Regions from separate parts of the Pararhizobium sp. IMCC3301 genome, predicted to be linked through region 2. Evidence: predicted binding sites of a transcription regulator. Region 2 holds the regulator's gene; the other holds the start of a gene.
The links. The regulator LexA, encoded in region 2, represses DNA repair genes until DNA is damaged. The targets are predictions, from matches to a motif close to TGTTCNNNNTGTGTTCNG.

Region 1: a site for LexA is predicted at 3,855-3,872, ahead of parE (DNA topoisomerase IV subunit B). Genes of this name have one in related genera too.

The regions. Positions count from the first base shown of each region.
Region 1 is NZ_CP132336.1:542,579-549,942, forward strand. Features, by position in the region: gene tig (trigger factor) at 1-699, opposite strand, end outside; tRNA gene RAL88_RS02455 (tRNA-Leu) at 791-875, opposite strand; gene RAL88_RS02460 (P-II family nitrogen regulator) at 1,322-1,660, shown strand; gene glnA (type I glutamate--ammonia ligase) at 1,749-3,158, shown strand; gene RAL88_RS02470 (hypothetical protein) at 3,374-3,550, opposite strand; gene parE (DNA topoisomerase IV subunit B) at 3,911-5,959, shown strand; gene RAL88_RS02480 (DEAD/DEAH box helicase) at 6,609-7,364, shown strand, end outside.
Region 2 is NZ_CP132336.1:4,502,905-4,510,268, reverse strand. Features, by position in the region: gene glp (gephyrin-like molybdotransferase Glp) at 1-537, shown strand, start outside; gene RAL88_RS21365 (bifunctional diguanylate cyclase/phosphodiesterase) at 467-2,257, opposite strand; gene RAL88_RS21360 (response regulator) at 2,285-2,725, opposite strand; gene RAL88_RS21355 (ATP-binding protein) at 2,715-4,757, opposite strand; gene RAL88_RS21350 (hypothetical protein) at 4,952-5,074, opposite strand; gene lexA (transcriptional repressor LexA) at 5,292-6,017, shown strand; gene RAL88_RS21340 (Lrp/AsnC family transcriptional regulator) at 6,096-6,575, opposite strand; gene RAL88_RS21335 (uracil-DNA glycosylase family protein) at 6,665-7,315, opposite strand; gene RAL88_RS21330 (thermonuclease family protein) at 7,312-7,364, opposite strand, start outside.

The DNA.
Region 1 (7,364 bases), 620 kb from region 2:
CAACTCAGCCTGGTAATCATCTGGAAATGTCACCTTGATGGTCTTTTCATCACCGGCTTTGGCTCCGATCAGCTGCTCTTCAAATCCGGGAATGAACTGGTTTGACCCCAGAACCAGCATCGCATTATCGTCCTGCCCGCCTTCGAACGGCTCGCCGTTCAACTTTCCAAGATAGGCAATCGTCAACCGGTCGCCATCTTCCGCAGCGCCATTTTTTGTTTCGTAAGGACGGTTGCTTTCGCCGATTTCCTCAAGGCGCTTGTTAATGTCTTCGTCGGAGACGTCAACCACAGGCCGTTCGATGGCCAGTTTGCTGTAATCAAGTTCCTCGATCGCAGGCACGATTTCATATGAAATCTTGTAAGCAAGATCCGCCTCTCCGTTGAGCATTTTTTCGGCGGCGCCCTGATCTTCAGGAAGTTCGATCTTCGGCTGCATGGCGGGTTTTTCGGAACGGTCCGATATCGCCTTCTGGGAAGATTGGTTAAGCTCTTCCTGCAGAATATCGCTCATGATGGACTTGCCATACATCTGACGCAGGTGAGCCACCGGCACCTTGCCTTTGCGGAACCCTTTCAGTTGGACCTGACCCTTCATTTCCACCAGTTTGGCTTCCATGCGATCTTTCATCTGCGAGGCCGGAATGACAATATCGAGTTCCCGCTTCAAACCTTCGTTCAGAGTTTCATTAACCTGCATCTCTGTCGTCCTGACATTTAATTTGGCCGGCTGTCCGATTTTCGGCCAGCGGCATGTTCCGTTGTGTCCAACCTTGATGTGCACATAGATCTGGTGCGGGCGGAGGGACTTGAACCCCCACAGCTTGCGCCACAAGAACCTAAATCTTGCGTGTCTACCAATTCCACCACGCCCGCAATTTGCAGATACGCAACCAGTCGGCATCTCAAGGCGATACCAATGTGATCGCGCCTCTATATCAAGCTGTTCAAAAGGGTCAACAAAAACCCGCCGAAATCCTTATTATCAGCAAACCAAGAGGATCGCCTCAACTTCAAATACGCCCAGCGAGCCACACTTGCACAATCTTTCACCAGTAAATGGCGCATTGCGCATTATTTAGGCATAAATATGCACAAATATGATGCACGGCATTTATGCGCAGCCCTGATCAAACTCTTTTGCTACGACGTCTCCAAAGTCCAATGCCCGGAGCTCTGCCATTTTATCCCTCAATTCTTGATTTTCCCGGGTTGTCTTGAACTGGCATGGTTTTTGCTATCCATATGGTAACGGCACGCAATGTCCTCTGCCGGACTATAAAAGAGCCGGAATTCGGTTATGCTCAAAATCGAGGAAGCGCATGAAAAAAATTGAAGCCATCATCAAACCCTTCAAACTTGATGAGGTCAAAGAAGCGTTGCAGGAAGTCGGTCTTCAGGGCATCACCGTGCTTGAGGCCAAGGGATTTGGACGCCAGAAAGGCCACACCGAGCTTTACCGGGGTGCTGAATATGTCGTGGATTTCCTGCCCAAGGTGAAAATCGAATTGTTTGTGCCCGACGAAATGCTGGAACGTGCGGTCGACGCCATTCGCGACGCGGCGCAGACCGGTCGCATCGGCGATGGAAAAATATTCATCAGCGATGTGCAGAACGCAATCCGCATTCGCACCGGCGAGGTCGGTGACGAAGCAATCTGACTGAAATATTCCATAAGTTTTTCGGGGCTTTTTTTGAAAAAGGCCCCTTTTTGCAAACACTGAATGAAAGATCAAAGGGAAGCGATCTATGACCACCGAAAATGACATCCTGAAGCAGATCAAAGATGAAGACATCCTGTATGTCGATTTGCGATTTACTGATCCGCGCGGAAAAATGCACCATGTGACGATGGACGCATCGGTCGTTGATGAAGACATGTTTGCCGATGGCGTTATGTTTGACGGCTCTTCCATCGCCGGTTGGAAAGCCATCAACGAGTCCGATATGACCTTGATGCCAGACGCATCAACCTCAACCAGAGACCCGTTCTTTCAGGCACCGACCCTCGCCATTTTCTGCGATATTCTCGATCCGATCAGCGGTGAAGGTTATAATCGCGATCCGCGCATGACAGCCAAGAAGGCCGAAGCCTACGTCAAATCTTCGGGCGCCGGCGATACCGTCTATGTTGGACCGGAAGCTGAGTTCTTTGTGTTCGATGATGTGCGGTTTTCGACCGAGCCTTACAATACAGGCTTCCTGCTCGACAGCTCGGAACTGCCCAGCAACAATTATTCCGAATATGAGGGCGGTAATATGGGGCACCGGCCCCGCACCAAGGGCGGTTATTTCCCGGTACCGCCGGTAGATTCCGGACAGGACTGGCGCGGCGACATGCTGCAGAAAATGAAGCAGATGGGTGTTGTCGTTGAAAAGCATCACCATGAAGTGGCATCAGCACAGCACGAACTCGGCCTGGTTTATCAGACCCTGACAAAAATGGCTGACCACCAGCAGATCTACAAATATGTCGTGCATCAGGTCGCCCATGCCTGGGGCAAGACAGCCACCTTCATGCCAAAACCGGTCTATGGCGACAACGGCACCGGCATGCACTGCCACCAGTCTATCTGGAAAGACGGCAATCCGCTGTTTGCTGGCAATCAGTATGCTGATCTGTCGGAAGATTGCCTGTTTTACATCGGTGGCATTCTCAAACATGCGAAGTCCATTAACGCCTTCACCAACCCGTCAACTAACTCCTATAAGCGGTTGGTTCCCGGCTTCGAAGCTCCGGTTCTGCTGGCCTACTCGGCCCGCAACCGCTCTGCATCCTGCCGTATTCCGTTCAGCGCCTCGCCGAAGGGCAAGCGCGTTGAAATTCGCTTCCCCGATCCGACCGCCAATCCGTATCTGGCCTTCACCGCCCTGTTGATGGCCGGTCTTGACGGCATCAAGAACAAAATGCATCCGGGCGAAGCCATGGACAAGGATCTGTATGATCTGCCTCCAGCGGAACTGGCTGAAATTCCAACAGTGGCCGCATCCCTGCGCGAGGCGCTTGAATGTCTTGATGCCGACCGCGATTACCTGAAAGCCGGCGGTGTCATGGACGATGATCAGATCGACGCCTATATCGATTTGAAGATGGAAGAAAACATCCGCTACGAACACACACCGCATCCAGTTGAATTCGACATGTATTATTCTGTCTGATTACAGCAGATACGATCACACGAAAGGCGCCCCCTGCGGGCGCCTTTTTTGTCAGTATCTTTGTGAACTTTCGGCGCAGTTGAGTTTTGAAAAACTTAAAGTGAACCGGACGCACTCAACCGGAGACGCAGATCTGCTACACGGATTTCAATACAATTCGCGGGAACACTGCCTCGCACAACAGGGGCACTTGGTTGCACCGTGTTCTGGTTGTTTCAAAGAAGATAAAAAACCAGGAAAAAAAGTAAAAACAAAGTTCCCACAGATATAGGCAGGCGAATCTGAAATTCAGATGCCCGCAATGCTGCTTCCAGAGCAGCTGAGTATTTAACAGCAGCCGGCGAACCTAAATACACATTAGGTTCGCCGGCTGGTGTGGACTTGTCGCCCATGTGATCCTCGACACAATACCTGACCAGATCGGCTTTCAACATGACCCATTAAGGTAAACTTTTTATTGCCAAGGTTCAGACAAGGCATTTTTTTTCAAGGAACCTGATCCGGATCATCCAGAATGCGTGCAGATCCACCGCTTCCGGTTCCACTCGCCTACCGCTTGCTGCGGGTTTGCCTCAAAGCAATGGGTGTCGGGTGTTGCCCTTGGCTCTGCATTCTGCACCCAAGCAGACAGAATGACGGGCAAAAAAGCGCAATCCCTGAAAAATGCGTGGCTCAGTAGCCGCCTTTGCCACTTTTTGTTCTATCTTTGTCTATAGTCGATCGACCGAATCATCATGGGACCCCTACAGGAAATGAGCAACGCAGAGGACCTTTTTGGCAGCCCCGCCGCCGGATCTTCCCAGGCATCGCAGCCGCATGCGCCGCAAAAATCCACTGCGAAGCGGAGGACTGCGGGAAATTTCAGCGATCCCGAAGCCTATACCGCTGCTGACATCGAAGTCCTGGAGGGGTTGGAACCGGTCCGCAAGCGCCCCGGCATGTATATTGGCGGCACGGACGAAAAAGCGCTGCATCATCTGTTTTCCGAAGTCATCGACAATTCGATGGATGAAGCGATCGCAGGGCACGCCAACTGGATCGAAGTCAGTTGCAACGCGGACGGCTCGCTCAGCGTAACCGACAATGGCCGCGGTATTCCAGTCGATGCCCACCCTAAATTCAAAGACCGTTCTGCACTGGAAGTCATCATGACCACGTTGCATGCAGGCGGAAAATTCGATTCAAAGGTCTATGAGACCTCCGGTGGCCTGCACGGCGTTGGCATCTCCGTGGTCAATGCCCTGTCGGATGTGCTGGAAGTCGAGGTCGCCCGGAACCGCAAGCTGTACCGGCAGACCTTTTCGCGTGGTCATGCCACCAGCAGACTTGAGGAGCTGGGCGACACACAGAATCGCCGGGGCACCAAAATTACCTTTCATCCCGATGCTCAGATTTTTGGTGAAAGCGCCCGCTTCAAACCGGCCATCCTGTTCAAAATGGCCCGTGCAAAAGCCTACCTGTTTGGCGGCGTCGAAATTCGCTGGCGTTGCGATCCCGCGTTGCTTGGCGACAAGGACACCACGCCTTTGGAAGGCACTTATCATTTTCCAGGGGGACTTAAGGACTATCTGGAAGACCAGATGGATACAAAGCACCGTGTCACAGACGAGATTTTTTCCGGCCAGGCAGGCCGCCGCGGCGGACATGGATCTGTCGAGTGGGCTTTGATCTGGTTCGCAGGAGACGGATTTGTTCAATCCTACTGCAACACGGTGCCCACTGGCGATGGTGGCACCCATGAAAGCGGGCTACGAACCGCCCTGCTCCGCGGCTTGAAAGCCTATGCGGAATTGACTGGCAACAAACGCGCCTCGATCATCACCGCAGATGATGTGATGACCTCGTCTGCTGCCATGCTGTCGGTGTTTATTCGCGAACCGGAATTTGTTGGACAGACCAAAGACAAGCTTGCATCCGGCGAAGCCACAAAGATTGTTGAAAGCGCGATACGCGATGCGTTTGACCATTGGCTGACCGGATCTCCCTCACAAGCTTCCAAATTGCTGGAATGGGTTGTCGACCGTGCCGAGGAACGCCTGCGCCGCCGCCAAGAAAAGGAAATCAACCGCAAAAGCGCCACCCGCAAATTGCGCCTGCCGGGCAAGCTGGCGGATTGTTCGGGCAGCGCGGCCTCCGGATCTGAGCTGTTTATCGTTGAAGGAGACTCCGCCGGTGGCTCCGCCAAACAGGCCCGCAACCGCAAGAATCAGGCTGTATTGCCACTGCGCGGAAAAATCCTCAATGTTGCCAATGCCGGCCGTGAAAAGCTGGCGGCCAATCAACAATTGTCTGATCTGTGTCAGGCTTTGGGGACCGGTCTTCGCGTCAATTACCGCTCCAGCGATCTGCGCTATGACAAGATAGTCATTATGACGGATGCCGATGTGGATGGCGCCCACATCGCATCCCTGCTGATTACTTTCTTCTACCGCGAAATGCCGGATCTGATCGAAGACGGGCACCTCTATCTGGCGGTGCCGCCGCTGTATCGCCTCAGCCAGGGCGGCAAAACCATGTATGCCCGGGATGATGCGCATAAGGATGAATTACTGGAAAGCGACTTCAAAGGCCGCGGCAAAATCGACATTGGCCGCTTTAAGGGTCTGGGCGAAATGATGCCTGCCCAGTTGAAGCAAACCACAATGAACCCCGGCACACGTACGCTTTTGAAGGTACGCATCGAAGAAGCGGAAATCGACAAAACCAGAGATTCTGTCGAACAATTGATGGGAAACAAGCCCGAAGCCCGTTTCAGCTTTATTCAGGAAAATGCGGAATTCGCCAGCGAATTGGATATTTAAAAAAATCTTGGTTCCCGCAGCAAATCTGCAACGCTCCACCAATCCGGTCGCGACCGAAAACAGGTTCATAGTCGTTGTATGACGCAGCAAAACTGATTCAGCGTTAATGCGCGGCTTACAATGCTGACATTCTTCTGTTCATGAACACCCAGGCATTTGCCGTTGAAACTGTGCAGCAAACGCTTGCGGCTATATCGTCATCCGGGTGGTTTGTTGGGTTGGCGAGAAAATGGCTTATGACAAATAGCCATAAAGGCACGCCTGTCGGCTCATCCAGACGAAACAAAAATACTTTATAATCAACTGGTTATCATGCTTTTGCAAACAACCAAACTGTGCCCTATTCGCTCCAGATCAATAAATCGATCTGCTGGTTGAGGAGAATACAGGCTTGTCAGTCCAGTTTCGGCGCAAATGCGAGTGGCGCATTAAACTGGAAGCTGACGCGAACAATGGTCCTGATGCGCGCTATAGCTGCAGATTATTTTTTTAGACAGAAAAACGTATACTTTTGGCGTAGCAAGTAACTGATACTTCGGAGATTCGTTGACATTTCACATTGTTACCCTATGTTGCCGGAAACAACCGAATGACGCCAAGTTTCGCGTCGCAACAGATTGGTTCAGAACCCATCTCCGAAAAGCCTCAGATGACATTTAACGACCTTGGACTAAGCCCAAAAGTTCTCGCAGCTGTGGAACGTGTTGGCTATACCGAACCGACTCCCATTCAAGCGGGCGCAATTCCGCATGTTCTGCAGAAACGCGATGTGCTGGGAACAGCGCAGACCGGAACCGGTAAAACCGCCAGCTTCACACTGCCGATGCTGACCCTGCTGGAAAAAGGCCGTGCCCGCACGCGCATGCCCCGCACCCTGATCCTGGAGCCGACTCGCGAATTGGCCGCCCAGGTTGAGGAAAACTTCAAGATTTACGGCTCCGGCCACAAATTAAATGTGGCGCTGCTGATCGGAGGTGTCTCCTTCGACGAACAGGAAAAGAAGCTGGTGCGCGGCGCTGATGTGCTGATTGCTACCCCAGGCCGTCTGCTGGATCATTTCGAGCGCGGCAAACTGCTTTTGACTGGTGTCGAAATTCTTGTGATCGATGAAGCGGACCGCATGCTTGATATGGGTTTCATCCCGGATATTGAACGCATCTGCAAATTGATTCCCTTCACGCGCCAGACGCTGTTTTTCTCGGCGACCATGCCCAAAGAAATTCAGAAGCTGGCCGACCAGTTCCTACATAATCCGGCAAGAATTGAAGTGGCCGCACGGTCTTCAGCAGCTTTGACTGTCACCCAGAACGTGGTTCATTGCGGCAGCAAACCCAGCGAAAAGCGCGCTGCATTGCGTCAGTTGATTGACAATGCCAAGGATCTTCAGAACGCAATCATTTTCTGC
Region 2 (7,364 bases):
GCGGATCTGCTGGATGGGTTGAAACGCGCACAGGCCGAACACTGTGACGCAATCATCACGCTTGGCGGCGCCTCGGTGGGAACCCACGACCTGGTTCAGCAGGCTTTTCAGAGCGCCGGGCTGCAACTTGCTTTCTGGAAAATTGCCATGCGCCCCGGCAAACCCCTGATGTTCGGCACTGTCGGCAATATGGTGTTTCTCGGATTTCCAGGCAATCCGGTGTCCAGCATGGTGTGTGCGGAACTGTTTCTTGCACCTTTGATGAAGCAATGGCTCGGCTTGCCCACCACAATGCCTTTCCGCACTGCCAGATTGCTGGAACCGTTGCCGGCCAATGACCAGCGCGAAGATTATCTGCGGGCGGTTCTGCAGGAGACCGACAATTCTGATGCGCTTCCCGGGGTGCGCCCGCTCGGACGCCAGGACAGTTCGATGCTGGCAAATTTCGCCAGAGCGGACTGCCTGATCAAACGGCCACCTTTTGCTCCACAGACGGACTCTGGATCAATTGTGGAGATTCTCCCGCTGCGTCACTGAGCTTGCGCGTCCAGAGTGTCGTAAGTTGTTCCGCGTCCACCGGTCGCGAAAAGTAGTAACCCTGGAGATGGTCCACGCCGATACTTGCGAGGATAGCCGCCTGCTCCTCAGTTTCCACACCTTCGGCGACAATCTTGAGATTGAGCTTGCGGGCGAGTTCGACAACCGCTTGGACAATCGGCTCGGCACCGCCTTCTTTATCGAGATCATTGACAAAACTGCGGTCAATCTTGAGCACGTCGAGCGGCAAATCCTTCAATATGGACAGCGATGAATAGCCTGTTCCGAAATCGTCGACGTGGATGCCGACGCCATACGTCTTCAAAAAGTCCAGATTCCGCTTCGTCATTTCAATATCCTGAATGATGCTCGACTCGGTAAGCTCGATATTGATCAATTCTGGCGATATGCCGGACTTCTCGATCACTGCAATCAGCCGCAGAGCGAAGGTTGGACTGCGGCACTCAATGGGCGAAATGTTCAGCGAAACGCCAACGGCAGGCAGACCGGCATTCTGCCATCGAAGAATGTTGGCGCATGCCTGGGCGAGAAGTTGTGTGCTGAGCTGCGAAATCAGGCCGGATTCCTCTGCCAACGGAATGAAATCCACAGGAGGAATGAACTGGCCGTCCGCGTCGCGCCAGCGGGCAAGTGCCTCGACGCCGATTAACTCATGCGTCTTCGCATCAACGATCGGCTGATAGTGGAGAAAGAACCGGTCGGCGGCGATATCACCCGACATGCGGCGCTTCAGCTCATGTTGCACCTTGACCCTGGCATCCATATCGTTGTCATAAAAACTTATCGAGCCTCTTTTGGTAGCCTTCGACTTGTACATTGCGACGTCGGCGTGGGTAAGCAGCATGTCGGCGTCTGCATCGGTGTCTACCGTTGGAAAAACGGCAATCCCGATGCTGACCGTGGCTTCCAGATTTGTCCGACCGAAGGTGGTAATCGCCCGCACCGTGGTGGAAATTTTCTCGGCGGCGTCGATGGCGCCATCCGCACCATTCAGGTGGGTGGCAAGAACCGCAAATTCATCGCCGCCGACGCGGGCGATGCTGTCGGTGTCACGCAGTTGAGCGCGCAGGCTGTCGGCAATCGCGATAAGCAGGGTGTCTCCGGCCTTGTGGCCATAAAGATCATTGACCTCCTTGAAGCGATCAACGTCGAACATAATCACCGCGCAGTCGAGGCCCGTACGGCGAGCATTGCGTCGCGCCCGTTCGACTTCCTCAAAAAAAGCGCGGCGATTAAGGAGGCCGGTCAAGGGATCGGTGCGCGCGAGGTGGATTAGGGCAATCTCGCTCTTTTTGCGTTCGATGGCGTAGCGGATCGCCCGCAGCAAAGGTCGCGATTGAACTTCGGCCTTGTCGAGGTAGTCGCAGGCGCCGAAATTGAGCGCCTCGGTCGCCGTGGTGATATCCGAATTCCCGGTGAGCACAATGATCGGCACTTCTGGGAGAGTGGCGCGCGCGGCGCGCAGACCATCAAGCCCCGTAGCGTCGGGCAGCCCGAGGTCAAGCAGCACCGCGTCGAAGCGGTTGGCGGAGTCGGCCAGCCGGGCAATGCAGTCGGCGAGAGTGCCAACCGACTGGATGTCAATGCGCATGTCACCCTCAGTCGCGGCCTCCCGCAATGCGATCTCGGCGAGCCGCCGATCACCCGGATTGTCTTCAACCAGGAGAATGTCAAGTTGGGTGCCGTCAAAACTTGACATTTTCCGCTCCGCTGAATTGGTTTGCGCTCACGGAAGTTTCACGACGGTAAACCAGAAGTTTTCGATGGAGTGAACGACGCTCATAAACCCTTCGAAATCGATAGGCTTTGAAACAAATGAGTTGGCGTAGGATTCATACGCCCTGACAATATCAGTTTCTGCTTCCGACGATGTGAGTACAACGACCGGGATCACTTTCAAGACCTGATCGTTCTTGATCTCCTTGAGGATGGAGCGGCCATCGACACCCGGCAGGTTGAGGTCGAGCAGGATGACATCAGGCCTCGGTGCGTCGCTGTATTCCCCCCGGCGATACAGGAAGTCCAGTGCTTTTTTACCGTCCATCACAACACTAAGATTGGTTGCTATCCTTGCCTCTTTGAAGCCTTCCACCGTCAGACGGACATCTGCCGGATTGTCTTCGACCAAGAGTATCTCGATCGCACGTCCTACAATGCTATTCGCCATTGTCTCTTTTCTCCAAATGTTGAAGCGCCGGAAGCGTGAAGCGAAAGGTCGTGCCATCTTCGGGTGCCGGGTCGATCCAAATTGTGCCGCCGTGACGTTCAACGATACGCTTGCACGATGCCAGTCCGATTCCGGTACCCTGATATTTGTCCCGACTGTGTAAGCGCGTAAAAATCACGAAGACCTTTTCCCTGAACTCGGGTGCAATGCCGAGGCCGTTGTCGGAAATAGCAAACTCCCAGAAGTCGCCTTTGAATTCTGCGGCGACACTCACCTGCGGTGGCAATTCGCTGCGGTACTTGATGGCATTTTCTATAAGATTGGTGAACAGCCGCTCCATCTGCACCGAATCGGCCTCAATCACCGGAAGTGGCCCGACATCAATTTTGCCATCGCACTCGGCAAGGCGCTCGCTGAGTGCCTGCAATGCGGACTGGACGACTTGGCCGGTATCGATCATTTCCCGATTCAACGGGCGGTTGCTGACCCGCGAATAGGCCAGAAGGTCGTTTATCAGACATTTCATGCGCACGGCACCGTCAACGGCAAAGCCGATAAACTCGTCGGCTTCCGTGTCGAGCTTGCCGCTATAACGTCGCGACAGCAGGCCCAGATAGCTGCTGACCATCCGGAGTGGCTCCTGCAGGTCATGCGAAGCGATGTAGGCAAACTGCGACAATTCCTGGTTGGATCTTGACAATTCCTCAGTCTTCGCCTTGAGGTCAAGTTCGCGCCTCATGATCCCTGCGACCATCTCCTCGAAAGCACGCGCCAGCGCGCCGGTTTCGTCTTTGCGGTGAACTGCTTTGCGCAGATCGAAGTCCCGCGCCCCGGCTGCAATATTTGTCGCTGCGACCGTCAAATCGCGAAGCGGCCGGATGATGATGCGCGCCAGCAATACGGCGACGATACCAACGGCAATTATAAGAACCAGCGCGAGGAGCACCGTAGAATAGCGTAGGGAATTGATGCGCTGGAATAGTGCCGCCCCGTCCAGAGTCGCCACCATGACAATGTATCGATCCGCCTCCGCCTTGCCGAAGGATACGCGCCTGGCGAAGGCGAGTTCCTCGCCGCGGACGGTTCGAACACTGGTGGAGTATGATTGCGCCTTATCGCTGAACAAGCCGGACAGATGAGGCATATGGTCCTGCATGAGCTGTCGTTCACCGCGATCGAAGCCAAAGGGCAGCGCCGGATCGGGATGGACAAGAAAATCGCCGTTTTGATTCGCAATCATAAGCTGCTCGTCCGCGCCAAGGGTTTCCTGGAGAAGGTCAAACCAATAGGTCGCGTCTACATTGACGACCAGTTCTCCACGCAGGATGCCTGCGTCATCAAAAACCGGTGCCGCGGTACGAACAACCGGGCGATAGGGTTCGACAATCCTGCCAAAATCCCGGTCGAGTTCGAAATCTGACATGTACACGGCACCGTCTGTCAGCTTTGCGGCTTCCCTGAAGAAGGGTTCCTGACCCTTCTCCTGCAACTGGGCCGTCGGCGTGCGCAAGATCATGCCGTTCGTGGGGCGCTCGACGCGGACAACTTCGTGCCCGCCATCGGCGATCTTGATATAGCGCAGCCGAAAGTAGGCAGGCCGGTTTTCCAGAAGCACCTCGAAAAGCGCCGCGAGGCGCCGGGTCCACTCGGCTTCGCTGAGATCGGTTTCCGGGTCGATGCCGCCGTTCAACTGCGCGCGGACAATCCCTTCAACTGGAAGGGTTTGAGACAAAAACAAGGTATCCCGGCTGGCGAATTCGGTCCGCGATGCGAAACGACTGGCGGTGGTGTTGATTGAGGACGAAAGGCGGAACTGTTCGCGCTCGACCAAGGCGTCGACTGCGCCTTGATACATGAAGAAGACTGTACCGGCGGCGATGATTGCTCCACACAAGGTCGTCCAAAGGGCGATCTTTGCCGCAAGCCCGAACAACAACGGCCTGAACCCGGCCTCTTCCGATCGCTCGGACAAGAATTGTGCGCCCTCCAGACCCACCATCCCGGTGTCTGGGTGTGTATCGGAAACTGTCATTGCGACCCCAACCAATCAATAGAGATTAAAATCCCAATAAATTACAAAGATTAAGAATTACGCAAAACGTTTATGGAGCTTCTTTTGCATTGGTCTTTCAACGAGATTTTGTTAACGAGTTAACCTGACTATCCGGTGAAAGTGTTCTGGCGCCAGTGTGTGAATCCTGACTGCGCTCAGGACCGAGCGTTGCATCAGGGATGCAACTCATCGATTTTGCGTTCGCGATGAATGGCTGTGCTGTGCGCCATGCGGATATGGCCCTGACTGCCGGCAAGAACCACGCAATGGTGCCTGTAATCCGCAAACAGGCGCATCGGGTGTGGCCCTGCCGCTGCGATCCGGAGCCGACAGGTCCTGTCCTGTTTACATGCAATGTTTCCGACCGGAGCAGATGTTCCTTCTATGTCTCGGATTTCCGCCTTGCGGAACAAGACAGGAACAGTTACAGTGTTCATGCTTTGTACACATCTGATTTCTATAGTGATGTCGCTTGTGACTACTATGGACAGTCAGAACCCGGGATTGATTGACATGCTGACGCGCAAACAACATGAACTTTTGATGTTCATTCACGAACGCCTCAAAGAATCTGGCGTTCCACCTTCGTTTGACGAGATGAAGGTTGCGCTGGATCTGAAGTCGAAATCCGGGATTCACCGGCTTATCGTCGCACTTGAGGAACGCGGTTTTTTGCGCCGCATGCCGAATCGGGCGCGCGCCATGGAAATCATCAAATTACCGGAATCGGTTTCGCCGAGCCTTGCCGCGCCCAGAAGCAAGGGCTTCTCTCCAAGTGTGATTGAAGGCAGTCTTGGCAAGAAGCGTGAAACCGTCCGCCCGGCCAGTGAGTCCGCAGGCGCGCAGGGTGACGGGCGCTCGGTGTCCATTCCTGTGATGGGCAGAATTGCTGCAGGAACGCCGATATCGGCGATTCAGAACCACAGCCATACCATCCCCGTCCCGGCCGACATGCTGACTTCGGGCGAGCATTTCGCTCTGGAAGTGCGCGGCGATTCGATGATTGAGGCGGGCATTCTGGATGGCGACACCGTTGTCATCAAAAGAGGAATGACAGCAGAAACGGGCGACATTGTCGTCGCACTTATCGACGATGAAGAAGCAACCCTGAAGCGACTTCGCAAAAAGGGTGGCTCTATTGCTTTGGAAGCGGCCAATCCAGCCTATGAGACCCGCATTTTCGGGCCGGATCAGGTCGAGGTTCAGGGCAAACTGGTCGGGCTGTTGAGAACCTACTAAAGCTGCATCGGCGCGTGTGTAACGCGACCTAAGAAAGTAATAGACCGGTGACGTGAGTCATTATTCCAATGAGACAGTTTAGCTGTTAGATTTTGCCAGAGACATATAGTCCAGTGGCAAGATGCTGGTGTTTTTGAGTTCTTCCATTGCGAAGCTGGAACTGACATCGGAAATGTCGATCTTGGCAATCAGTTTCTGATAGAATTTGTCATAGGCCGCAATATCCGGCACCACCACTTTCAACAGATAATCAACCTGGCCGCTCATGCGGTAAAACGAGACCACTTCTGCAAAATCGCTGATGATTTCGGCAAAACGCGTCAACCATTCCTTGCTGTGCTGATTGGTGCTGATTGAAACAAACACCGTCACACCTGCCCCGACCAAAGCCGGATCGAGCACGGCGACACGCCGCTTGATGACGCCATCTTCTTCCATTTTCTGGATGCGCCGCCAACACGGGGTTGTTGACAGGCCGACACGTTTGCCGATTTCCGCAACAGGCACGGTGCTGTCCTTTTGCAGAATTGCCAGAATGCTGCGATCAATTCTGTCCATATCGCCCTCATTGATGCTTCAATGTGTGCCCCTCTTACAGGAACCACCCTGGCACTTCCAGCGCCATTCGCACTGAAAACCGGTCTGGATCAGGGCAGCAGATCGGCTTCGCCGGTCAGGCGCGTGACTTCCTGGCGCAGCACCGGCAACAATTCCTGCTCAAACCAGATATTGCGCTTGAGCCACGCATTATTTCTCCACGAGGGATGCGGCAACGGCATGATGCGCGGTGCCGCGTTATCCCGCTCAGTATCATACCAATATTCCCGCCACGCACTGACGGTTTCGGTCAGACTGGCTTTGCGTCTGAGACCAAGATGATAAGCAATGGCATATTGGCCGATAGCGAGCAGAATTTCGATCTGAGGCATTTCTGCAAACAGCTGATCATGCCAGCTCGCCCGGCATTCAGGCCGGGGTGGCAAATCGGAACCGCTGGCGTTCTGTCCCGGAAAACAGAAGCCCATCGGCACAATGGCGACTTTCGACGAATCATAGAAATCAGTTGCCTCCAGCCCGAGCCAGTCTCTCAGCCGGTCGCCGGACCGGTCGGTAAAGGGCTGGCCGGATTTGTGGACCCGCGTCCCCGGCGCCTGGCCGCAAATGCATATTCTGGCGGTCGCAGACACCTGGAGCACCGGCTTTGGCGTATGTGGCAGCGGATTTCGCAATGGCCGTTCAATGCAGATCCGGCAGGACCGGATGTCTTTGACCAGGCTGTGCAATGGTGCTGTGGTCATTGTCCTATACCGTTGTCGCGGCGCCAGTCTTGCGGCACCTCGAAGTCCA